Linked DNA regions of Candidatus Ruthia magnifica str. Cm (Calyptogena magnifica). The protein of the gene in region 2 interacts with the protein of the main gene of each other region in a pairwise test. Links are inferred from orthologs where the notes say so. Each region holds a gene or a part of one and is shown on either strand. Other genes may lie near its edges.

Region 1 (14,844 bases), 330 kb from region 2 along the record:
TTAAAAATTTTGATAAAGAAATTGAAATTGCATTTAATATTAATTACTTAATTTCAATTTTAGAAAAATTACACACCAATGAAATTAATATGATAGTTCCGGATGGAAAAAGCCAATCCTGCTTATTAAGTAGTATGAATGATGATATTTACCAATATGTTGTCATGCCTATGCGTATTTAATATTTGAATTATGATTGAAAAAACTAATGAATTAGTACACGAAAAACAAAATACCATATCTTTTTATATAAATTATTTTATTTAATTAAAATCAGATTAAACCAAAAAGTTTATACATTATATTATCCAAATTTTTAAATTAAAGCCATCATAAAAACAGTTTTAAATTTTTATTTAATTTAAAAGAAATATTTTGATAATATACTACTTTGTCCATGTTAAACATAACAGTATAAACCATAAGCAAACAGGATCTATCTGTTTGCATGGTATAATTATTTTATTTATTTACAGCGCTTATGTCGGAAAAACAATCACAAGAATATCAAGCTTCTAGTATTAAAATTTTAAAAGGATTGGATGCAGTTCGAAAACGTCCTGGCATGTACATTGGTGATACAGATGATGGTACTGGATTGCATCACATGATATTTGAAGTTGTTGATAATGCTATTGATGAAGCTTTAGCTGGATTTTGTTCAAAAATTAATATTACTCTTCACGAAGATCTATCAATTTCTGTTAACGATAATGGTCGTGGTATTCCTGTTGATATTCATCCTAAAGAGGGAATATCTGCAGCAGAAGTAATTATGACTATGCTCCATGCAGGAGGTAAATTTGATGACAACTCTTATAAAATATCAGGTGGATTACATGGCGTGGGTATATCTGTTGTTAATGCACTGAGTGAATGGGTTGAATTAACTGTGTACCGTAATGGTAAAATTTATTTTCAACATTATAATATTGGTGTACCTAATGAACCTATAAAAGTAATTGGAAAATCAGACAAAACAGGTACAACCATTCACTTTAAACCCAATGTTGATATTTTTTCAATTACTGAATTTAAATATGATATTTTAGTAAATCGTATTCGTGAATTATCTTTCTTAAACTTAGGTGTTCATATTCAAGTTAAAGAATTATCAACAGGAAAGAAAGATTTTTTTAAATATAAAGGTGGTATTAAAGAATTTGTAAGATATCTTAACAAAGCAAAAAATCCAATTTTTAATAATATTATTACAATCAATGCACAACGTGATGATATTGAAATTAATGTAGCATTACAATGGTCTGATTCTTATCAAGAAAATATTTATTGTTTTACAAACAACATTCCACAAAAATATGGGGGTGGTCACTTGGCTGGTTTTAGAGGTGCATTAACCAGAACATTTAATAATTATATTAATAATTCCAGCATTGCTAAAAAAGAAAAAATTTCAATTACAGGTGAAGATACTCGTGAAGGCTTAACAGCGATTATTAGTATTAAAATACCTAATCCAAAATTTTCATCACAAACCAAAGATAAATTAGTATCAAGTGAAGTTAGAGCACCTGTTGAATCAGCACTGAATGAAAAATTAAGTGACTATTTATTAGAAAATCCAATAGAAGCAAAAATTATTATTAGAAAAATTTTAGACGCTTCACATGCGCGTAATGCAGCTCGAAAAGCAAGAGAAATAATCCGTCGTAAAGGTATGCTCAATATCGCTGATTTACCTGGAAAATTAAGCGATTGCCAAACAAAAGATCCTACTAAAAGTGAAATTTTTTTAGTTGAGGGTGATTCTGCAGGTGGCTCTGCTAAACAAGGCCGTGATCGGCATACACAAGCTATTTTACCTTTAAAGGGAAAAATATTAAATGTTGAGAAAGTTCGCTTTGAAAAAATATTATCTTCAATAGAAGTGGGCACTTTAATTACTGCACTAGGTTGTGGTATCGGAAAAGAAGAGTACGATATTACTAAGTTGCGTTATCATAAAATTGTAATTATGACAGATGCGGATGTAGATGGTGCACATATTCGCACTCTATTATTAACCTTTTTCTATCGTTATTTACCAGAATTAATTGAAAATGGATATTTGTATATTGCACAACCACCTTTATACAAAATCAAAAAAGGTAAGCAAGAATGCTATTTAAAGGATAATCAAGAATTAAATGATTATTTATTACAAGAAGCAATTAATGATGCATATTTCTTTTTATCAAAAGAAACGCCTGCTATTTCAGGCATGGCATTAGAATCTTTAGTAAAAGAATATTACAAAATAAATACCATTATTGATAAATTGTATAAACGTTATAATTTAGCTCTACTCAAAGTAATTGCAAGTTCAACACCTATTGATGATTTAACCAATCAAAAAAATATGAACACTTGGTGTGCAAATTTAACTGAAAAATTAAACAAAGATATAACGCCAGCACAAAAACATATAGTTACTTTTAATGCTATTTCTAATGAAGTTGAGCATACATTATGCGTGTATGGAGTTAATACTGAACATAAAACACTAAATGCAGCATTCTTCAGTTCTCTTGATTATCAGGCCATTAAAGATTTTTCTAAAAAAATTGAAAGTATGATTACTCAAGAATCTTATATTGAAAAGAAAAATAAACAAGTCAAAGTTGATCGTTTTAGTCATGTAGTTGATTTTTTGATTAAAGATGCTAAAAAAGGTCAAAGTTTCCAAAGATACAAAGGTTTAGGTGAAATGAATCCTGAACAACTTTGGGAAACTACCATGGATCCTGAACAAAGAACCCTACTTAAAGTTAAAATTGAAGATTCTATTGTTGCTAATGAAGTTTTCTCAACCCTAATGGGTGATAAAGTCGAACCTAGAAGAAACTTTATTGAGAACAATGCCTTGTTAGTTGATAACTTATATTTTTAAAAAAAATAAAATACAAATAAGGAGACAAATATGTCAAAAAAACACCCAGTTATTGTAGTAATAGGCTCATCAGGTGCTGGAACAACCTTTATTAAACGTGCCTTTGAGCATATTTTTAGAAAAGAAAGTATCAATCCTTTGATTCTAGAGGGGGATAGTTTTCACAAATATGATCGAACCTCAATGAAGGAAAATGTTAAAAAACAAGAAGATTTAGGTAATAATTTCTTTTCTCATTTTGGTCCAGATGCTAATTTATTTGAAAAAATAGAACAAACTTTCAAAGATTATGGAAAAACAGGTAAATGTGACCGTCGTTATTATTTACACTCTGAAGAAGAAGCTGTCGAATACAACCAACGTTTAAGTACCTATTTAAGCCCTGGAGAGTTTACCCCCTGGAAAAAAGTAGATGATACTACGGATTTATTATTTTATGAAGGTTTACATGGTGCAGTAGTTACAGATGATATAGATATGGCACAACATGGTGACTTAAAAATTGGCGTTGTTCCCAGTGTGAATCTTGAATGGATTCAGAAAATTCATCGTGATAATGCAGAAAGGGGCTATTCAGAAGAAGAAATAGTTGATACCATTTTACGTAGAATGCCAGACTATATTAACTATATAACACCACAATTCTCTCAGACAGATATTAATTTTCAACGTGTTGCAACGGTAGATACGTCCAATCCTTTTATTGCTAGAGACATTCCAACACCAGATGAAAGTTTTGTGGTGATTCGCTTTAATGATTTAAACAAAACACCAGTTGATTTTGTATACTTATGTAGTATGATTAACAACTCATTTATGTCCAGACGCAATACTATCGTTGTTCCAGGTGGAAAAATGAGCATAGCAATGGAAATTATTCTTTATCCGATTATCAAAAAAATGATTAAAAATAAGTAAATTTTTCTTTTAAGCAGATACAAACAACATGAATCCATTTGAAACTAAATTTTAGTGATACTTTTAGAAAAATATCTTACTGTTAATATTTATTTCAAACTTCATTATAAATTAATTTTTCCTTATATTTTTTAGATCTGCTTAGACACACAATACTTTAAAAAAGTTCTATATAATATAGCTAGGTTTTTATAAAAGAGACACTCAGTGCTTATTATCCATAACTATCTATATTTATCAAGGTGCAACAATTAAGTAAATTTTGAGTGCGCAGATTCAAGTTTTTCTGGAACTTTAGTGATAATTTTTTCACATTTTTAACGCCATTTATGATTATAAATTTAGCTTTGTTCTTGCTAATATTATGTCAGATTGAATTTTTCTTTCTATTACTACACTATTTCTCTTAAAAGCAGAATTATAAGCGTTATAACAGTCAATATAAGTGAATAAATATTCAATGATGTTTATAGTTGTGGATAAAAAGAACTTGTTCAATATTACAATTTTCTACAGAAAGAAAAACCATATTAAAACCTTAGTCACGAACTTTCTTACAACTGAGAATTTAAACATAAAACACTTCTACTTTTTAAAGTAAGTCCTTGTTTTATATGTATTCAATAAAGACTTATTTAACAACAATATTAACTAATTTATTAGGCACGATAATCACTTTAACGATAATTTTACCTTTAGTAAATTTGGTAATATTCTCATTTGCCAATGTTTGTGCTTCAATTTGTGCATTATCTACATCAGTACTGAACATTAATTTAGTACGTAATTTTCCATTGACTTGAACAATGATTTGCATTTTATCTTGAACTAGTGCTGATTTATCAACATTTGGCCATGGTTCATTGATAATTGCTTTTATATTGCCTAATTTTTTCCATAAATAATGGCAAAGATGAGGTGCAATTGGACTTAAAGTTTTAAGTAGAATGTGGATAGATTCTTGACGGATCGCCATAGAAGTTTTGCTGGTATCATTAAATTTTGATAAGGTGTTACACAGTTTCATGAGTGCGGCAATAACGGTATTAAATAAATATCTACGGCTCATATTATCGGTAATTTTACTAAGTGTTTGATGGGTTTTTAGGCGTATGTCCTTTTGAGCTTTGTCAAAATTATTCAAAGTACCAATAGCATGACTTTTATGATCTTGGATAAAATCCATAATCAAGCGGTAAACCTTATTAATAAATCGATGTACACCTTCTAAGCCTGAATCACTCCATTCTAGGTTTTGGGTTGGTGGTGCGGCAAATAAGATGAATAAGCGCACTGTATCAGCACCATATTTTTCAATCATTTGTGCAGGATCAACAGTATTACCCTTGGATTTACTCATTTTAGCACCATCTTTGAGCACCATCCCCTGGGTGAGTAAATTTTTAAAAGGTTCGTCATTTTTAATAAAACCTTCATCACGCAATAATTTATTAAAAAATCGAGCATATAGTAAGTGTAAAATAGCGTGCTCAATGCCACCAATATACTGATCTACACCACCATTTGCTAGCCAATAATTAGCACGCTTATCTAACATTTTATCGTTATTATCTTTGCAAGTGTAGCGGGCAAAATACCAAGATGATTCAAAGAAAGTATCTAAAGTATCAGTTTCTTGTTGTGCCATCTTGCCACATTTTGGGCAAGTAGTTTGATAAAATTCTGGCATTTTTTTGATGAGCGAGCCAACACTATCAAAACTCATTACCTCAGGTAAGACAACTGGTAAGTCAGCTTCAGGCACTACCACTATTCCACAATTTTGGCAGTTAATAATGGGGATTGGACAGCCCCAATAACGTTGACGTGATATACCCCAGTCCTGTAGGCGGTAGTTTGTTTTTTTCCTACCTAAATTTTTATCTGTTAAGGTCTTAGCAATTTCGTTAAAGGCTTGGTCAAAATTCAAGCCGTTAAATTCACCTGAATTAAACAATACACCTTTATCTGTCATAGCATTTTTATCAATACTTATATTTTCATTAATAACTTTTTTTATGGCAATACCATATTTTTTTGCAAATTCATAATCCCTTTTATCGTGTGCAGGAACACTCATAACTGCACCCGTACCGTAGCCAATTAAAACAAAATTAGCAATCCAAATAGGCACATCATCGCTTGTAATTGGATGTATACATTTTACTCCTAAGTCAATACCTTTTTTATCTATGGTTTTCATTGTTTCTTTGGTGATTTGTATGGTTTTGCATTCGTCAATAAAAGCTTGAACTTGTGGATTATTTTTGCCAGCCTCAAGCGCAATAGGATGTTCACTAGAGATAACTAGGTAGGTAACACCCATGAGTGTGTCTGGACGAGTGGTGTAAACTTTAATCGAATCGGCATTATGTCTAGGAAAGTCAACCTCTAGGCCAACAGATTTACCAATCCAATTTTTTTGCATAGTTTTAACCGCATCTGGCCAACCATCGAGTTTATCTAAACCATAAATTAATTCATCGGCATAATTTGTGATACGCATAAACCATTGTGAGATTTTTTTTTTCTCAATCAGTGCATTAGAACGCCATCCACGCCCATCAATCACTTGTTCATTTGCTAATACGGTTTGATCAACAGGGTCCCAATTAACAATAGCATTTTTCTTATACACCAAGTCTTTTTCAAATAATTTAATGAATAACCATTGTTCCCAGCGATAATATTTTTGGTGACAAGTAGCAATTTCTCGTGACCAATCATAGCCAAAACCTAGTTTACTTAACTGATCTCTCATATAATCTATATTTTCATAAGTCCATTTGGCTGGAGAAACTTTATTCTCTAATGCAGCATTTTCAGCCGGTAGACCAAACCCATCCCAGCCAATCGGTTGCATGACATTTTTGCCTTGCATTTTTTGATAGCGAGAAATAACATCGCCAATACTATAATTACGCACATGACCCATGTGCAAGCTCCCAGATGGGTATGGAAACATACTCAAGCAGTAATATTTTTCCTTTGAAGTGTCTTCACTAACTTCAAAAGATTTATTTTCTTGCCAATATTTTTGCGCTTGCGCCTCAATTTTTTGAGCGTTATATTCTGAGTTCATAAGGTATTTTTGTTCATATTAGGATCACAGACTTATATGGATGAATTGAGCTCTAATATACCAACTAAATCACCAATATTGTTTAAGTTATTTTCGTTTAAATATTCACTAATACCATCATTGATTTTATGACACACTAATGGATCATAAAACAGTGCTGTACCTATGCCAATAGTTGCTGCACCTGCGATGATAAATTCTATTGCATCGTTAGCAGTGGTAATGCCACCTTGACCAATTATGGGCACATTGTAATGTTTACTAACTTGATAAACTTGATGTACTTTTAACAGAGCGATTGGTTTAATAGCAGGGCCAGATAAACCACCTTGATTATTACCAATGATTGGTTTTTTGGTTTTAGTATCAATACTCATACCCATAAGTGTGTTAATCACTGCTAAAGCATCAGTACCTGCATCAATACAACGTTGAGCGTTTAAAGCAATATCAGTTTGGTTGGGTGATAATTTAGTGATAATTGGCTTTGAGGTATTTTTCCGACAAATATCAACAACTCGATAAGAGATATCTGGGTCATTACCAAATGTTACGCCGCCTTCTCTAACATTTGGACAAGAGATGTTAATTTCAATTGCGTCAATATTTGTGTTATCAAAGCGTTTAGTAATTTCGCCATATTCCTCAATGGATGAACCAGAAATATTAATAATAAAATGTGTTTCAGTTTTATCTAAATTCGGTATAATATCGTTAATCACCACATCCGTACCTGGATTTTGCAAACCAATAGCGTTTATCATACCACTAGGCGTTTCACATACTCTATGAGGGATATTGCCAAGTCTTGGCTCTAGAGTTGTACTTTTAAGACATATAGCACCTACATCGGTATTAGAAAATCCATCAATTCGTGTATACTCTTCACCAAAGCCAACACAGCCTGATAAAAGGACAATGGGTGAGTTTAATGAAAGTCCGCAGAACAGGGTTTTTAAGTTATTTAGCATGGGTGGTATTATACATTTTTGCTGTTAAAATTATTATTCATGAAAGGATTATTCATTAGTGGTAGTGGTACCAATGTTGGTAAAACATTTGTTGCCCAATATTTAATTAGATTATTGTCAAACACTCTTAAGGTTAGTGCTAGAAAGCCAGTTGAAAGTGATTGTGAAAATAAGAATGGGCGGCTAATTCCAAAGGATGCCTTGTTATTATCCAAGGCTTGTAATATTAATGAGCCAATTGACAAGGTGTGCCGATATAAGTTAGAATCGTGTAGTAGTGCGCAAATGGCAAGCCAAGACTCGGGATTAAAACTTACTTTAGATGATTTAGTTGATGCTTGTATGTCAGATGAATTTGTTATTGTTGAAGGGACGGGTGGATTACTTTCTCCAATAGCGAGACAAGCATTAAACAGTGATTTAATTCAAGCACTTGATATGCCAGTAGTGCTAGTGATTAAAGATGAGTTAGGTGCAGTTAATCAAGCGTTACTTAGCATTAACTCTGCGCAGAGTTGCGGGCTTAGTATAAGCATGTTGGTGTTGAATCAGATTCAACCTAATTTTTTGAAAAATGCACAAGCAATCAAGCAACATACGGATATTGATATCAATGTGTTTAATCAAAATCATTTAGCGTCATTTGAAAGAAAAGTTAAAAAAATCCTATTAGTGATTTAATCAAACAGTTTTAAGTTTGGTTTCAATTTAAAAAAATATACCTTCGTCATTTTTTACCTGTATAAATGATAGCAATCGCATTGATAGGCATAAAGTGTTAACTTATTTTTTAGAAAATATTACTTTAAAGCTAAGATTATAATTATTATAGGTTATAGATTGTGTTTCTAGTAATATTTAGAATAATCTGGTTGTGTTAAAATTTCTTTAACACAACCAGTAAAAAATAGGTGATGGAGTTGCGTGATAAGCTTTAAGTAGAACACAATACAGACATGTTTTTTAGTTGTATTCTCTTTCACAATCGGTTAGACTTATTTTGAAGCTTTCTCTAGAAAAAAGTCTATTTGCATAATTTGTAACGGCTTTTCCTGGTGTGCCTAGCACAATATCAAGTTTTTTTAAACGCCATAATAAAGCGCCTAGACAAGCATCAACAATAGTCATATTGTCACTCTTAAAGAAGGCTTTATAAGCAAATAAAGGCACCAATTCAATTAGATTATTTTTTAGAATTTTACGTGCTTTGTTGGCGTCTTTTTTGATGCCTAATTCAATGTTGTTTACCAATTCAAACAAACAACCAGGTGCTCTGGTAAATCTAAAGATAAGCAATCTTTTCTCTGATTTTTCAATAGGGTCCACAGGTAGTAATGGTGGGAACGGAAAACGTTCATCAAGATATTCCATCACCACTGAAAGGTCGTATAAAACAATACCTCTATCAAACAAAGTAGGCAATGATTGATATGGATTAAGCTCTAGAATTTCTTCAGGAATTTCTTCAAGCTTTAAATTTAATACCCCTCTTTCAATATTTTTTTCAGCCATGATGAAGCGTACTGCATGAGACTGTATATCTTGTGGTGAAGAATAAAGCGTTGTTGAAGATGGATTAGGTTTTGTTAACATAATAATTATTATTAAAAAATAATAATAACAGTGTTTTTTAAGACGCTGTTATAGAGTGAACTTTACTTGTATTAGAAATTAATTTTTAGTACGCCATTTGCCGTACTTAATATCTTTCCAATATTCTTTTTTCATTAAATAGGAGAAAATGAACAAGATAAACAAAAAGCCCAATACTTTAATACCAAGGTCAAATCGTACTAGTTTAGCTGGCTCACCAACATAGTCTAGAAAATTGCTAATATCTCTGATATCTTGTTCAAATTCTTTGCTAGATTTGTTTTGTTTCAATTGCCATAGAACATCTGGCATGGAGGCGTTTTCTAGTATATGGTTGTTTACACCAAACACACGTGAATCGTCTTTATAAAATCCACGTAAATAGGAATATATCCAATCTACGTCTTTTGAACGTGACACTAAAGACAAGTCTGGATTACTGCCAAACCATTGTTTTGCATTAGAAATAGACATGGCTGAAGTAATTAGTGAACCCACTTTTTCGTTGGTAAATATTAGATTTTTTTCAACCTCTTTATCAGTGGCTTTCATTAAGTTTTCTTCAATTTCTTCTTTAGAAATTTTTTTTAAAAAACTTTTAGCTTGGTCGGGGCTAGTAATTTCACTATCAAGTGCTCTTGAAAGAGCCACAAAATCATCATGTTTTAGTGATTGATTATTTAACACAGCTATTTTTGCTTTCTCATAAGCAGCAATGACATCATCTAAGAATAAGTCCTTTCCAATACGATTGTAGCGCATAAATTGGATTGAATGACAACCAGAGCAGTAATTCATAAATAACTTTACACCTCTTTGTAACGATTTTTTATCATTTATGTCAGTATTAGCATGATCTAAATGAACTTCAGTTGATGCTAAGACATTAAAATAGAAGGTTATAATCGATATTATAAGTATTACATGTAATTGTTTTTTCATCATTTACTCCGTTACTCTTGTTGGCACTATTTTTGTTTTTCCAATGGAGGTAAACCAAGGCATTAAGATAAAGAATCCAAAATAAGTGACTGTAAATATTCTTGCTAATAGTGCATTAATTGGTGTTACTGGCTGCATGCCTAAGTAACCAAGTATGACAAAACTGATAACAAAAATTCCTAGAGCGACTTTATAAGGCCATGAGCGATAACGGATTGATTTCACGCTAGATTTATCCAACCACGGAAGTGCAATTAAAATTAATAATGCTGAAAACATGCCAACAACACCTGGGAATTGTGAACTAAACATAGGCGGAATGGCTCTTAATACTGAGTAAAAAGGTGTCAAGTACCAAAGTGGTGCAATATGACTAGGTGTTTTAAGTGGGTTTGCTTCAACAAAATTAGCATTTTCTAAAAAATAGCCATTCATTGCTGGGGCGAAAAATACAACAGCTGAGAAAATCATTAAAAATACTATCACGCCAACAATATCTTTAACACTGTAATATGGATGAAATGGAATGCCATCTTTAGGAATGCCATCTTTGTTTTTATTTTTCTTGATTTCTATCCCGTCTGGATTATTTGAGCCCACTGTGTGTAATGCCACAATGTGCAAAAACACCAAAATAACTAAAATTAACGGTAAAGTAATCACGTGTAATGAAAAGAATCGATTTAAAACAGGGTCGCCAACTGCATAGTCACCTAAGATAAAGGTTAGAATGTCTGGGCCAAATACGGGCACAGAGCCAAATAGTGAGATAATCACTTGTGCGCCCCAATATGACATTTGTCCCCATGGTAATACGTAGCCCATAAAGGCTTCTGCCATTAATGCAATATATAGTACCATACCTAAAATCCAAATCAATTCACGCGGGGCTTTGTATGAGCCATAAAGTAAACCACGATACATGTGCAAATAAATAACAATAAAAAAAGCAGAGGCGCCTGTTGAGTGTAGATAGCGAATGAGCCAACCCCAGTTAACATCACGCATAATGTATTCAACTGAAGCAAAGGCATGTATTGCATCAGGTTTAAAGTGCATAGTTAAAAAAATGCCTGTTACAATCTGCATGACCAATACTAACATAGCCAATGAACCAAAAAAATACCAAAAATTAAAATTTCTAGGAGTGTAATATTCTGCTAAATGCTCGTTCCAAACTTTGGTTAGTGGGAATCTTTGATTAATCCAGTTTTTATTGTTATTCATCCTATTCTCCTGATTATGCTTTTGGGTTAATGCCAATTCTAATGAGAGAATCTGCGACAAAATAATAAGGTGGAATAACCAAATTTGTTGGTGCTGGAACGCCAGCATAAACTCTACCTGCTAAGTCAAACTTAGAGCCATGGCAGGGACAGTAAAAACCACCTTTCCATGTATCTCCACCAAGATCGGCAGAGCCTAGTTTAGGTCGATAGGTTGGCGAACAGCCTAAATGGGTACAAACACCAACAATAACGGCAATATTAGGATTAATTGAGCGATAAATATTTTTAGCGTATTCTGGTTGTTGAGAGAGTTTATTACTGTCAGGGTCGGTTAAGATACTATTCAACGTACTTAAATTTTCAATGGTTGTTTTATCACGTTTAAAAATCCAAACGGGCTTTTTTCGCCATAGAACCCTAACTAATTGTCCATTATCCAACTTACTAATATCAACATCAACTGGTGCGCCAGCAGCTTTTTCTCTTGCTGAAGGCATCCATGATGATAAAAATGGCACCAACACAAAACCAACACCTACTGCACCAATTACGCTTGTAGCGCCCGTTAAAAAACGTCTTTTTTTTAAGTCTATCTCTTGTTTTGACATAGGGTTACAATCCTTTATTTTGAAAAATCGAAATAAAATCTAATTTTAGACCCAAATCATTATAATGTATATCAGCTTTATATAATAGATAATTGTTATGAGAGCTATTTGTTGATATTAATTTTGATTTCTACGTGTGTTATAGACACAAGCGCTGGTATTTGTATCAAAAGTTCTAGCAATGTCACTAATTGCTTTTGAGCTCTAAAGGCAATGGCTTGGTTATGAGTTATTAATGTTGCTGTGTTATCCCTAATTAAACATAATTCAAGTGGTTTTAATGTATCTTGTAAAAGCTTAGCCAACTCAATGTTGATTTGATTATAGGTCTTTGCTTGGGCAAATAGTTGCCCAAGTTGGCCACTAGGCATAAAACTTGCAAGATTTGTTAGGGCTTTATACTGACACATTTGTATATCTATGAGAAAATGGGTTATTTAAATTAATTTAAACATATCCTATATGAGTATTTTAAATAAAGTTTTATCAAAAATTATTGGTTCTAGAAACGATCGATTCATTAAGGTATTGTACAAAACTGTTGATAAAATTACTGAATTGGAGTCAAAAATGCAAGCACTTAGTGACGAACAACTCAAATCTAAAACCCAAGAATTTAAAGATAGAATTAACAATAAAGAGACCCTAGATTCAATTCTTGTTGAGGCGTTTGCCGTGATTCGTGAGACATCAACACGAGTATTAGATCTTAGACACCATGATGTGCAACTCATTGGTGGCATGGTACTTAATGATGGTAATATCGCAGAGATGGGCACAGGCGAAGGTAAAACTTTAGTGGCAACTCTACCTGCCTATCTTAATGCGCTTAGCGGTAAAGGCGTACACATAGTCACTGTGAATGACTACTTAGCAACTCGTGATGCACAATGGATGGGCAAAGTATTTGATTTTTTAGGCATGAGTGTGGGTGTTATTGTCTCAAATATGGCACATGAAGACAAGCAATCAGCCTATCTGTGTGACATTGCTTATGCAACTAATAATGAGTTGGGTTTTGATTATCTTCGTGACAATATGGCATTTACTTCTGAGCAAAAAGTGCAACGTATACTTAATTTTGCCATTGTGGATGAGGTGGATTCTATTTTAATTGATGAGGCTAGAACGCCTTTGATTATTTCTGGTCCAGTGGATGATTATGCACAAATTTATCAGACTATTAACCATATGATTCCTAATTTTACAAAGCAAATAGAAAATGGAGAAGGCAAAGAAATAGTCATTGAAGTGGCGGGTGATTATACCGTTGATGAAAAGCACAAGCAAGTGTTTTTGACTGATGATGGTCATGGTAAAGCTGAGCACTTATTAATTGATGCTGAAGCCTTACCAGAGGGTGTTAGTCTTTATGATGCGAGCAATATTTTACTAATGCAACATATTAATTCAGCATTACGTGCGCATATTTTATTCCAAAAAGATGTGGACTATATTGTGCAAGATGACGAGGTTGTGATTGTTGACGAATTTACTGGCAGGACTATGCCAGGTCGTCGTTGGTCAGAAGGGCTACATCAGGCTATTGAAGCTAAAGAAGGAGTGAGCATTAAAAAGGAAAACCAGACGCTTGCCTCAATTACTTTTCAAAACTATTTTAGACTTTACACAACACTTTCAGGTATGACAGGTACTGCCGATACTGAAGCTGTGGAATTTCAAGATATTTATGGTCTGGAAACCTTAGTTGTTCCACCTAATAAACCGTCAGCACGTGCAGATAAATCAGACAAAATTTATTTAACAACACAAGAAAAATTTGAAGCTATTGCATTTGATGTTGCCAATTGCCAGCAAATTGGACAGCCAGTTTTGGTAGGTACTAGCAGTATTGAAAATTCAGAATTAATTTCAACCCTATTAGAAAAAAACAATATCAAACACGAAGTTTTAAATGCTAAACAGCATGAGAGAGAGGCAATTATTATTGCTAATGCCGGTAGTATCGGTGCAGTGACCATTGCGACTAATATGGCAGGTCGAGGTACGGATATTGTACTTGGTGGTAAATTGTCTGAAGAGGCAACTGATAAGCAAAAAGTTGATTGGAAAATTCAGCATGACGACGTTATTAAAGCAGGTGGCTTACATATTGTGGGCACAGAACGTAATGAGTCACGTCGAGTGGATAATCAATTACGTGGTCGTGCTGCCCGTCAGGGAGATGTTGGTTCAACGCGTTTTTATTTGTCATTAGAAGATAATTTAATGCGCATTTTTGCCAGCAAAAAAATGGCATCTATGATGCAAAAATTGGGCATGGAAAAAGGCGAGGCGATTGAGCATAAAATGGTCAATCGAGCTATTGAAAACGCCCAAAGAAAGGTAGAAGGTATGAACTACGATGCACGTAAACACCTTTTAGAATATGATGATGTTGCCAGTGATCAAAGAAAAGTTATCTATCAATTACGTGATGATTTGATGAGTGTCAGCGATGTTCAAGATCGTTTTATTAGTATTAGAGTAAAAGTCATTGAGCAGTTTTTTGCAGACTATATTTCAGCTGAATTGATGGAAGAGGATTGGGATGTTGAAGGCTTACATAATGCACTAAAATTAGACTATTCAGCTGATTTTCCATTAAAAC
Region 2 (11,058 bases):
AACATCGCAACAGCACGCTGGGTAACAGGTAGTGACAAGGACATTGAACAGCTTAAAATAAAAGCAGGTAATAATATTGCTATCGATGCAAGAGGTATGCTCGCTTATCTTGCACCATCCAGTGTTAACTTGCAATTAACCATAGAACGCTACCCTAACTTAGTTTTTTTAGCAACCCGTGAGCATTAATTAAAAAAATTGCTTGAATAATACAATTTTTCACAACGCCAATTCTCTTATCCAGAATCATTTTTTTAAAGCATTATCCTTAAACATTTTCCAAATGTAAAAAAATAGCGTACAGTTTCTAAATATCGTCTCACTAAAATAACAAGAACTAAAAGCGTAACAATCAAACTTTTTTCCAAAAAAAGATACAATAGTCCATCCAGTATTTCATAAAACTAGCAAAAGCAGTTATGTACAATTATTTTTTTAGCCACTGAATCAAACCCAGTGTACAATTTTTGTGTAATTAGCTGCAAGTTGTAATCAATCATTAACACAACTCCAATTAGCGTTAAAGCAGTAATTACCAAGCAAACCAATATAAATAGCGCATTAAATCTATATCTAACTACTTTATAACAGCAAAATTTTGCATTTTTAATGATGTTATTAATATCATAATTAGTGACTAAATTAAACCTCTGCAAAGTTATTGTTACCAAATCAACTATTAATTAAATTTTAATCAGAAAAGTTTACATAACTAAAATTCGCTTCTCGAAAATCAAAACATCACGCGCTTGACACACTTTAATTGTAATGATTAATTGGTTAAGTACGTAAAACGAAAATGAGCTTATTAAATATTTTTTTAAACTAAAATAGAGTCCATAGAACTTAATCCACACTAGCAAACTTTCGCCCAATTAATGCTCAGTATTTTACATTCTTAAAATAAAATTTCTAAAAAATTGCTATCTATATTGTTTATAAGGTAAGGTTACAGTTCATAAACTTTTAGTAAATTCTTGAATATAGAATTTTTTTTCAAAAAATTTCTATAATTAAACTTAATCAGGTGTGCTTTGATTTTATCAAAGAAATTATTTTTATAATTATTCTATGCTATTTTCACCTTCAGATTCCTCGTCTTCTATCTCAGCAATTTTTGCAATAGAGACTAATTTTTCACCTTTGATAATATTAATCAAGGTTACGCCTTGAGTATTACGACCAATGATAGAAACATCAACTGCTCTAGCACGGACTAAAGTACCTTTGTTGGAAATTAACATCATCTCATCTTCATCAGTTATCTGAATAGCACCAACAACTTTTCCGTTTCTATCTGAGGTTTTAATAGAAATAACACCTAAACCACCTCGTGCTTGAGAGCGATATTCATTAAGACGCGTGCGTTTACCAAAACCTTTTTCAGTTGTTGTTAGAATTGGATTATCTTGATTGACAACAATAAGAGACACTACTTTATCAGCATTTGCTAATTTAATACCACGTACGCCAATGGCTGTACGCCCTACGACACGGACATCTGATTCTTTAAATCGAATGGATTTACCATTGGCTGAAAATAGCATAATATCATGCTCACCAGAGGTAATTTCTACGCCAATAAGTTGGTCGTTATCTTTTAATTCTATGGCAATAATGCCACCTTTGCGTGGTTTTGAGAAGTTAGTGAGTACTGTTTTTTTACACGTACCACTACTAGTTACCATAAAAACAAAATGATTTTCATCAAACTTTGAAACTGTCAAAATAGCATTAATGATTTCTTCTTTTTCTAATGGTAATAAGTTAACAATTGGCTTACCACGTGCAATGCGTGATGCCATTGGTAACTCATAAACCTTAAGCCAATACACTTTTCCTAAGGATGAAAAGCACAAAACTGTATCGTGAGAATTGGCAATAAATAACTGATCAACAAAATCTTCATCTTTTACTTTAGTAGCTACTTTACCTTTGCCACCACGACGCTGAGCTTGATAATCACTTAAAGATTGTGCTTTCACATAACCACCATGAGATAAGGTGACTACACGTCTCTCTTGGGTAATTAAATCCTCAAGCGTTAAATCAATCTTGTGTTCTAAAATTTGTGTCATACGAGCGTTAGCGTAGTTACTTTGAATGTCTATTAACTCTTCACGGATAACTTGCATGAGTCTTTCAGGTGTTTGTAAAATATCCAATAGATATTTAATACGCTCTAATAGCTCATTAAATTCATCAAAAATCTTGTTTTTTTCAAGCCCTGTTAAGCGATGAAGTTTTAAATCTAAGATAGCTTGTACTTGTTTTTGTGATAATTGATAATCACCATCCATTTGCAAGCCTAACTCTGTTGGCAAATCTTCTGGCTTAAACATTACCATATCACGATCGCCAATCAGCTCTTTAATCACTGATCCTTGCCAAGTTTTAGCCACTAATACTTCTTTTGCGTCTATCGAGTTTGAAGCAGATTTAATCAGTTCAATAATGTCATCAATATTATGCAGTGCAACTGCTAAACCTTCTAATAAATGTGCGTGATTTCTGGCTTTGTTTAAATCAAAAATAGAGCGACGAGTCACTACATCACGTCTATGAGCAATAAATGCCTCTAGAATGTTTTTTAGTGTCATTAACTTTGGCATGCCTTTATCAATCGCCACCATATTAATACCGAATACAGTTTGCATTTCAGTCAGCTTATACAAATTATTAAGCATCACTTCTGGAACTTCTCCACGACGTAACTCAATCACCATGCGCATACCATCTTTATCAGACTCATCACGAAGCCCAGTGATACCATCAATGCGTTTATCTTTAACAAGTTTTGCAATTTTACCAATTAGTTTGGCTTTATTAACTTGATAAGGCAATTCGGTCACAACAATACTTTGCTTGTCTTCGCCTTCGCCTTCAATATGGGGTACTGAACGCAAGTAAATTTTACCTTTACCAGTCTCATAGGCTTGGCGAATACCACTTGCACCATTAATAATACCTGCTGTTGGAAAATCTGGACCTGGCATGATTTCCAACAATTCATCAATAGTGATATCTTCATTATCAATGGTTTTCAAACAAGCCTCAATCACTTCACCCAAATTATGAGGTGGAATGTTAGTCGCCATACCGACTGCGATGCCTGATGAGCCATTGGCTAAAAGATTAGGTACACGCGTTGGCAATACTAAAGGTTCTGATTCTGAACCGTCATAATTGTCAATAAAGTCAACGGTATTTTTTTCTAAATCCCTCAATAACTCATGCGAAAGTTTGGCCATGCGAATTTCTGTATAGCGCATGGCAGCAGCTGAATCACCATCAACTGAGCCAAAGTTACCTTGGCCATCAATTAAAATATTGCGCATTGAAAATGGTTGCGCCATACGTACAATAGTGTCATACACAGCAGTATCACCATGTGGATGATATTTACCAATCACATCACCAACAATACGGGCTGATTTTTTATAAGACTTATTATAATCATTACCCAGAACCTCCATGGCGTAAAGTACGCGACGATGTACAGGCTTAAGCCCGTCTCGAACATCAGGCAATGCACGTCCAACAATAACACTCATTGCGTATTCCAAATAGGAGTTACGCATCTCATCTTCAATGGTAACTACCGGTAAATTTGGCTTGAAATGAGTGGGATTTTCAGTATGCTCAGACATGATAAAAAAACTTGATTCAAATTGACTTTAATTTTACCTAATTTGAATACAAATATTAATTTTGTTTCAAACAAAAACCTAGACTTTTGATAAATCCTTCATTAAAAAGTAAGGCTTTTAGTGTAAAAATATGTATTTCTTGCTTGAACTGATGATGCTAATATTTTAAGCAGATTTTCTGTATCTTGCCAACCAAGACAAGCATCGGTAATACTAACTCCATATTCTAACGATTTTAATTCATCTACCGCTTGAGCACCTTCATAAATATTGGACTCAATCATCACTCCAAAAATCTTATCTGAACCTAAACTCACTTGCTTGACAATTTCATTACCCACTAACAACTGGTTTTTAAAATTTTTTTCACTATTGGCATGGGAAAAATCAACCATAACTCTACCTAATAAACCATCTTTTATCAATTGCTTAGCAGCATTATCAATATTTTCTTTACTATAGTTAGGTCCATCTGCAGCACCACGAAGAATAATATGGCAATTTGGATTGCCAGTTGTAGTATAGCGATTTGCCACGCCTTTTTTGCTAATCGACCAAAACATGTGTGAATTTGAAGCAGATACAATCGCATCAATGGCAATTTGGATGTTACCGTTTGTACCATTTTTAAAACCCACTGGACAAGACAGGCCAGATGCCAATTCTCGATGCGTTTGGCTTTCGGTTGTTCGTGCACCAATTGCTCCCCATGAAATCAAATCAGATATGTATTGCGGAGTAATTAAATCAAGATATTCTGTTGCACTTGGCATGCCCATTTTTGACAAACCTAATAACAAACTTCGAGCTAAATCAAAGCCTTTTTCCATATCAAAACTATTATCTAAATTAGGGTCATAAATAAGCCCTTTCCAGCCAATTGTAGTACGTGGTTTTTCAAAATAAACACGCATAATAATAAATAAATCTTGATCTAATTTTTGCTTTATTTTTAACAATCGTTGCGCGTAATCTATAGCAGCTTTTGGATCATGAATTGAACAAGGTCCAACCACAACTAATAAACGCTTATCCTTACCGGAGATGATATCAGCAATGGTTTTTCTTGAGTGGATAATAAAATCAGACTGTGGCTTTTTGACTGGGTATTTTTTAATAAAGCCTATTGGCGGAGTAATAGATTCTATCTTCGTGATACGAATGTTACTAATTTTATTTAAGATTTTTTTTAGCATTTTTGATTTTCAATAAGTGCATAAGCTGAATGATTATGAATCGATTCAAAATTTTCCGATTCAAGACGATAATAACTAATTTTATCATCTGCATTTAAATCGACTGCAATATCACGTACTAAGTCCTCAACAAATGCAGGGTTATCATACGCTCTTTCAGTCACTACTTTTTCATCATCACGCTTAAGAATAGCATAAAGTTCGCACGAAGCTTTACGTTCAGCCAAATCAATCAAATCTTCAATGTGCAAAGTTTTATCTTTAGCTGCTTTAGCCTTAATTGTAATGTGCGAGCGTTGATTATGCGCCCCATATTTAGAAATACTTTTTGAACAAGGACATAGACTGGTTACAGGCACCACGACTTTCATCATTACTTGTACCTCGTCTTTATTTAGCGTGCCATATAAGGTCACTTGATAATCCATCATTGATTCAACGCCTGAAGATGGGGCTTTTTTCCTCCTAAAGAAAGTAAAATTAAGCGTAATGTGTGCAATATCTGATTCAAGTCTTTTTCTTACTTTGTCAATAATTTTATCAAAATTATGCGCACTAAATTCACAAGGACCTTCGTTTAAAATCTCAATAAAGCGTGACATGTGTGTACCTTTAACACGCTCTGATAAGGATACTGTCATGGTAAAAATGCCTATTGTAGGTATTTTATTACCATCACAGTCAATATAAGTAATGGGATGAGTAATATCTTTAATACCTACTTTATCAATGATAATTTGACGAGTATCGGCACTATTTTGTGTATCAGGTAAATGAATCGCACTCATAAGTCTCCTTGGTAATAAGTCACAGATGCTCTAGATGTTTCCCAAATAGTCACTTCCTTGACCTTGACATCATTAGTATTAATTAGTTGACCCACTTCATAAAAAAAATACTTGGCAATATTTTCTGCGGTAGGATTGAGTTTATCAAAAGGCGCTATCTCATTCAAATATTGATGATCTAGAAGCTTTACAACAACCTTAGTTTGTTTTTTAATTTCTCGAAAATCAATAGTAATACCATTGCTATTTAATTTTCTAGCAACAACCATCATTTCAACTTTCCAGTTATGACCATGCAGACGTGAACAATCACCTGGATAATCTCTGAGTAAATGGGCTGATGCAAAATCGGTAACAATTTTTAGGACGAACATTTTCGTAAAAATTGGCAAAATTACTAATTATACCTATGATTTTCTAAGAATTTCACCTTGAATTGATGAATAGATTATTGACTTATCTAAAATATTTTGATTTAACCAATTGCCTCAATGGAAGAGACATTTTGATATCCTTTAGGTAAAAGCTTACCACAACGCGCTCTAGAACTTATGTAATTACTCAAATCTTGGAACTTGATGGTAAAATGACGCTTACCTGCAATGACTTTCAAATGTTGAGTTTCTAGCAAAATACAAATATTCATCACAAACTCTTGTCTAGACTTAACATCTTTAGTAGAGATTTGAATAAGTTTGCTACCTTTACCTTTAGATAATATTGGCAATTCAGATATTGGAAATATTAATAAACGCCCACGATTTGTTACCAGTGCAATAAATTGATTATCTAAATCATCCACATTAATAATCCTCATCATTTGTGCACCTTTAGATAGCGAAAAGAATGCTTTTCCTGCTTGTCTTGAAGATAGTAAATCACCAATAGTGGCAATAAAACCATACCCTATGTTAGAAGCCAATAGGATATTTTGACTCGCCTTACCCATTATCACATCAACAAATCGCGCCTCTGAAGGCGGGCTTAATTTACCTGTTAAGGGCTCGCCTTGTCCTCGCGCACTGGACAATGAATTAGCCAGTAGTGAATATGACCTACCTGTTGAATCAATAAAAATTACAGGTTTGTTACTTTTGCCTTTCACACTAGTTAAATAACTATCGCCTGCTTTATAATTAAGTGTGTTTGGATCAATACTATAGCCTTTAGCGCTGCGTACCCAACCTTTTTCACTAAGCACGACGGTAATATTTTCAGCAGGTGCTAAATCATCTTCACTAAAAGCTTGAGCAGTATTTACATTTCTTTTAATGTTAGATCTACGCTCATCACCAAAATCCTTAATAATAGCTTTTAGTTCTTTTTTAATCAAAATTTTAAGACGCAAGTCACTTGAAAGTAGCAATTTTAATTTTTCTTTCTCTAATGCTAAGTCTTGTTGCTCGGCTTGAATTTTAATTTCTTCTAATTTTGCAAGATAACGCAATTTTAGCTCTAAAATTGCTTCTACTTGAATATCACTCAACTTAAAATGATCGATTAATACTAATTTTGGCTTATCATGCTCACGAATAATGGCAATCACTTCGTCAATGTTTAAAAAAGCAATAAGCAATCCTTTTAAAATATGTAGACGCACAAGAATTTTATCAAGGCGATAGGTTAAACGATTAATTACAACTTTCATTCTATAGCTTAACCATTCTTTAAGCATCGGAATAAGTGACAGAACACCAGGCTTACCGTTCAAACCAATCACATTCATATTAACACGGTAACTTTTTTCAAGCTCAGTTGTGGCAAATAAGTGCAGCATTAATACATCTACATCAACTCGATTAGAACGTGGAATAATAACAATACGTGTTGGATTTTCATGATCTGACTCATCTCGAATATCATCCACCAAAGGTAGTTTTTTCGCACGTATTTGCGCTGCAATTTGGATAATTACCTTGGCACCAGAAGTTTGAAAAGGTAACGCTTCAATCACAATATTGCCTTTTTCTTTTTGATAAATAGCACGCATCTTAACCGACCCATGACCTGTTTCATAAATTTGTCTAAGATCTGCAGGTGAGGACACAATATCAGCATCGGTGGGATAATCAGGTGCTCGAATAATCTGCATGATTCCATCTAAATCCATAGATGGTTTATCTAATAACGCAATACAAGCGCTCACTACTTCGGTCAAATTATGCGGTGGCACATTAGTTGTCATACCCACAGCAATACCTGAAGTGCCATTTAGTAATAAATTAGGTACTTGTGCAGGCAGATTTTTAGGCTCTTGAAGTGAACCATCAAAATTATCTACCCAATTAACCGTTCCTTGATTAATTTCACTGAGCAACAAATCTGAATAACGAGAAAGTTTACTTTCTGTATAACGCATTGCTGCAAATGATTTAGGATCATCTGGTGCACCCCAGTTCCCTTGCCCGTCAATAAATGGATAACGATAAGAAAATGGCTGTGCCATCAATACCATTGCCTCATAGCAAGCACTATCACCATGCGGATGAAATTTACCAAGTACATCACCCACAGTACGAGCTGATTTTTTAAATCTTGCTGTAGATTTCAGGCCAAGTTCACTCATTGCATAAACAATACGCCTTTGAACTGGCTTTAAGCCATCACCAATAAAGGGCAATGCTCGATCAAGAATAACATACATTGAATAATCAAGATAAGCACGCTCACTAAACTCAGCGACACTTTGTTGTTCAAGACTAATCTGATTCATTATGGATGTTAAGGATAGTTAAAATTAGACTATATTTTAATTCAACTTTTGATAAATTAAAAGTGGTTTTATGATATCTAGATAAGTTCTTATATAGTGTACTACTATTGATAATATCAAAGACAATTTACACTTGATTATTTTAAGACTTTCAATGAAATGATTAAGCAAGTCTTCTGTAAATTGAATGGTGCCAATATTATGCCTAATAGGCCATGTAGTAGTTAATGAATAAAAATATCAAATTAGTAGCGCCATTCATGATATTGGCCAAAGAGATTATGATTAAATTTTCTCACGTTACTGCTGAAGACACTACTTAAGACGCCACTATTTAACGATGTATAATTGACAGTATTTTCACTGTCTAAATTTAGTAAATACACTAAAAAATAGATGCTATTTGATTTACCCTTATTATTTAAAAACACACAAGTATTAAATTGTTTTACAAATTCAAAAAAGGATAAGAGTTATTAAACTCTATCAATAGAAAAGAACTTAAAGGTTGGACTATTGGCTTAATAGCATGAAACAAATTTCTACAAATCATCTACTGATTACGCCTAAAGATGCACAAAGTTTAAAATTTCGCAGCATAAGTTCTGATGCACTCAAAGCACAGTTTGAAGCCATTGATGCAAATCCACAAAAGATGTTTTTTGAAATTTATAATGCTTTGGTAACAGACGTTATTGATGGTCAAAAAAAATCTTTGAGGTGCAAAAAGATACAATCATATCTGACCATAGCGTTTTAGAATACATTTTAATAACACTTTACCTGACAATATTCGCTTTGAACTATAAAAAATTATCAAAGAAGTGGCTGCTAAAGTCACTTAATTTGCACTTGACACTGCAATAAAAAATATGAAAACATTATAGATTCTGGCAAAACCAATACCTACATTCTAACCCCTGAACAAAAAACAGTGAGTTATAACAATGAAACTAGTTTGGGCTAAATTTGAAAATCAGATAGGTAAAGATGCTACAGTTCAGCAATGTAACACTATAAAAACTAAAAAAATAATACGACAGTTTGTACATTGGAAGTCATTATTTATTTGGTTAGTCTTGCTAGGTGCAATCCTACGTTATCAACGTGTAACACGTATATTGCTGTTGACAGCGTAGTCAATATTTTTTATCATATCTACTTGCATGATATTTGTCATTATTATATTCATGGGTGGTTATGAATAATATTTCTTTGCTAAAAACAATTGAAATGAAAGAACAGGAAAAAAATCATCGTTAATGCAATTTTATTATTTAAAAATGAGTCTCTAGCCTCTCTTACTGACATAATATTTGACTCAACAGAATATTATATTTTAATGTCTATTCCATTTTTAAATTAGATTTTTGTCAAAGAGATGGCACAACACAATACTTAGTTGATTTTGTGATTAGTAATATTGGCTAAATGAATTAAAGGCGGTTTATCAATGGTCAGTATTGGCTTGTATAATGTTTGCTACTGTATCAAGTTTATCACCTGCCACTATTATTGTCATTAGCTCTATTGTGATTAGTTCTTCTGACACTATAGTTCTCGCCTTCAATTGTTATGGTGATTTATGCGGCTACTACTGAAATAACAGTGAATAGAATGTTTTTAGCTGACGTTATGCCAAGATTAATTATCGGCTCAATGATGATGATTGCCAATTACATCATCGCTAAAATGAAAGGTTATCCAAGTATGTTTTAAGAGTATGAAGAATTTAGCAAAATCTTTCACTAAGGCCTTAAGTATATTATTCTTAGTCATTATTGTTATGGATAAGCATCTACGACAATGTACTGAAGTAGTGGTAGTAGTATATGTATTTATCTTAGACTTGTTTATAACAATATAAGATATTTCCTAGGTCATTACAAACTCAGCAAAAACTTCAATTATGTTGATGTTCATTATTGTAAATGCTATGTTGTTTGCTTTTGTATTAACAAACAAGCGTATTCTTCACGAAATTGTAAAAACGATTTTTTTAGTTTACTTGTTTGGGGGGTTATTTATTATTACTCATCGTAGGTAATTTTATGAAACCAGCAACATTGTTCATCATGATTGTTAATATAGAAATCAGCATGTTGACACCCTACTCAGTTTGTCATCTCAGGCATGCCTTTAAATAAGTGTCATTAAATCAACATTACCATTGTTCCAAAAACATCTATTTATCTACCCACCTTGCTAATGGGTCTAGAAATCACAGATGACTAATTGGTATAATCTAGAAGGTATGAAATATTTTCATAGTAAAACAATATAAAAAGAGACAAATTTCTAAACTTTCTACTTAAACAAAAAATTCTAAACTAATACCGTCACTAACAACTTTTTTACTATAAGCTAGATATTTAAAAGTTATATAAAATTTTTCTTATAAACTAAATTCAAAAAAGTGAATGTTTTAGCTATGATGAGCACATAACAAAGCCAAATAAACAACGCTAAACCATTTTTAATTATCACCATTGTGGTTTTAATATTGAGTGTAATGGCTTTATATGCAAAAATGTCAGCAACATCGCTAATATTTAGAAGAGTGCACAATTTAAGCGTTGACCCCCAAGGAAAGAGTAAAAGTACTAACACGCCACCAACCGCAAATTGATAAAATTTATTCAGACAATATGGCACTAAATATTCATCAAGAGATTAGCAAATATCTGAAAAAAATCAATGCTTTCCTTTAT

The links.
Region 1: the proteins of gyrA (region 2) and gyrB interact in binary tests that used the Escherichia coli proteins (3 or more experiments, as listed by UniProt). The link is inferred for Candidatus Ruthia magnifica str. Cm (Calyptogena magnifica) from one-to-one orthologs.

The regions. Positions count from the first base shown.
Region 1 is NC_008610.1:2,465-17,308, forward strand. What follows is about bases 85-3,185. They hold gyrB (DNA topoisomerase (ATP-hydrolyzing) subunit B), read left to right. Parts: upstream 85-481; coding sequence 482-2,890; downstream 2,891-3,185. Other genes in these bases: dnaN (DNA polymerase III subunit beta), read left to right, coding at 85-182; RMAG_RS00030 (phosphoribulokinase), read left to right, coding at 2,921-3,185. Also shown: more of dnaN, read left to right, coding at 1-84; more of RMAG_RS00030, read left to right, coding at 3,186-3,808; leuS (leucine--tRNA ligase), read right to left, coding at 4,440-6,890; RMAG_RS00040 (dihydroorotate dehydrogenase), read right to left, coding at 6,923-7,861; bioD (dethiobiotin synthase), read left to right, coding at 7,901-8,542; RMAG_RS00050 (glutathione S-transferase N-terminal domain-containing protein), read right to left, coding at 8,825-9,454; RMAG_RS00055 (cytochrome c1), read right to left, coding at 9,533-10,396; RMAG_RS00060 (cytochrome b), read right to left, coding at 10,400-11,623; petA (ubiquinol-cytochrome c reductase iron-sulfur subunit), read right to left, coding at 11,637-12,233; RMAG_RS00070 (hypothetical protein), read right to left, coding at 12,338-12,643; preprotein translocase subunit SecA, read left to right, coding at 12,696-14,844. UniProt on the Escherichia coli protein: DNA gyrase negatively supercoils closed circular double-stranded DNA in an ATP-dependent manner to maintain chromosomes in an underwound state.
Region 2 is NC_008610.1:322,891-333,948, reverse strand. What follows is about bases 858-3,999. They hold gyrA (DNA gyrase subunit A), read right to left. Parts: upstream 3,651-3,999; coding sequence 1,065-3,650; downstream 858-1,064. Other genes in these bases: RMAG_RS01560 (3-deoxy-7-phosphoheptulonate synthase), read right to left, coding at 3,752-3,999. In the rest of the region: RMAG_RS01570 (peptide chain release factor 3), read left to right, coding at 1-189; more of RMAG_RS01560, read right to left, coding at 4,000-4,846; GTP cyclohydrolase FolE2, read right to left, coding at 4,840-5,634; 6-carboxytetrahydropterin synthase QueD, read right to left, coding at 5,631-6,008; parC (DNA topoisomerase IV subunit A), read right to left, coding at 6,110-8,347; RMAG_RS05435 (type 2 periplasmic-binding domain-containing protein), read left to right, coding at 8,856-9,107; RMAG_RS05800 (hypothetical protein), read left to right, coding at 9,923-10,066. UniProt on the Escherichia coli protein: A type II topoisomerase that negatively supercoils closed circular double-stranded (ds) DNA in an ATP-dependent manner to maintain chromosomes in an underwound state.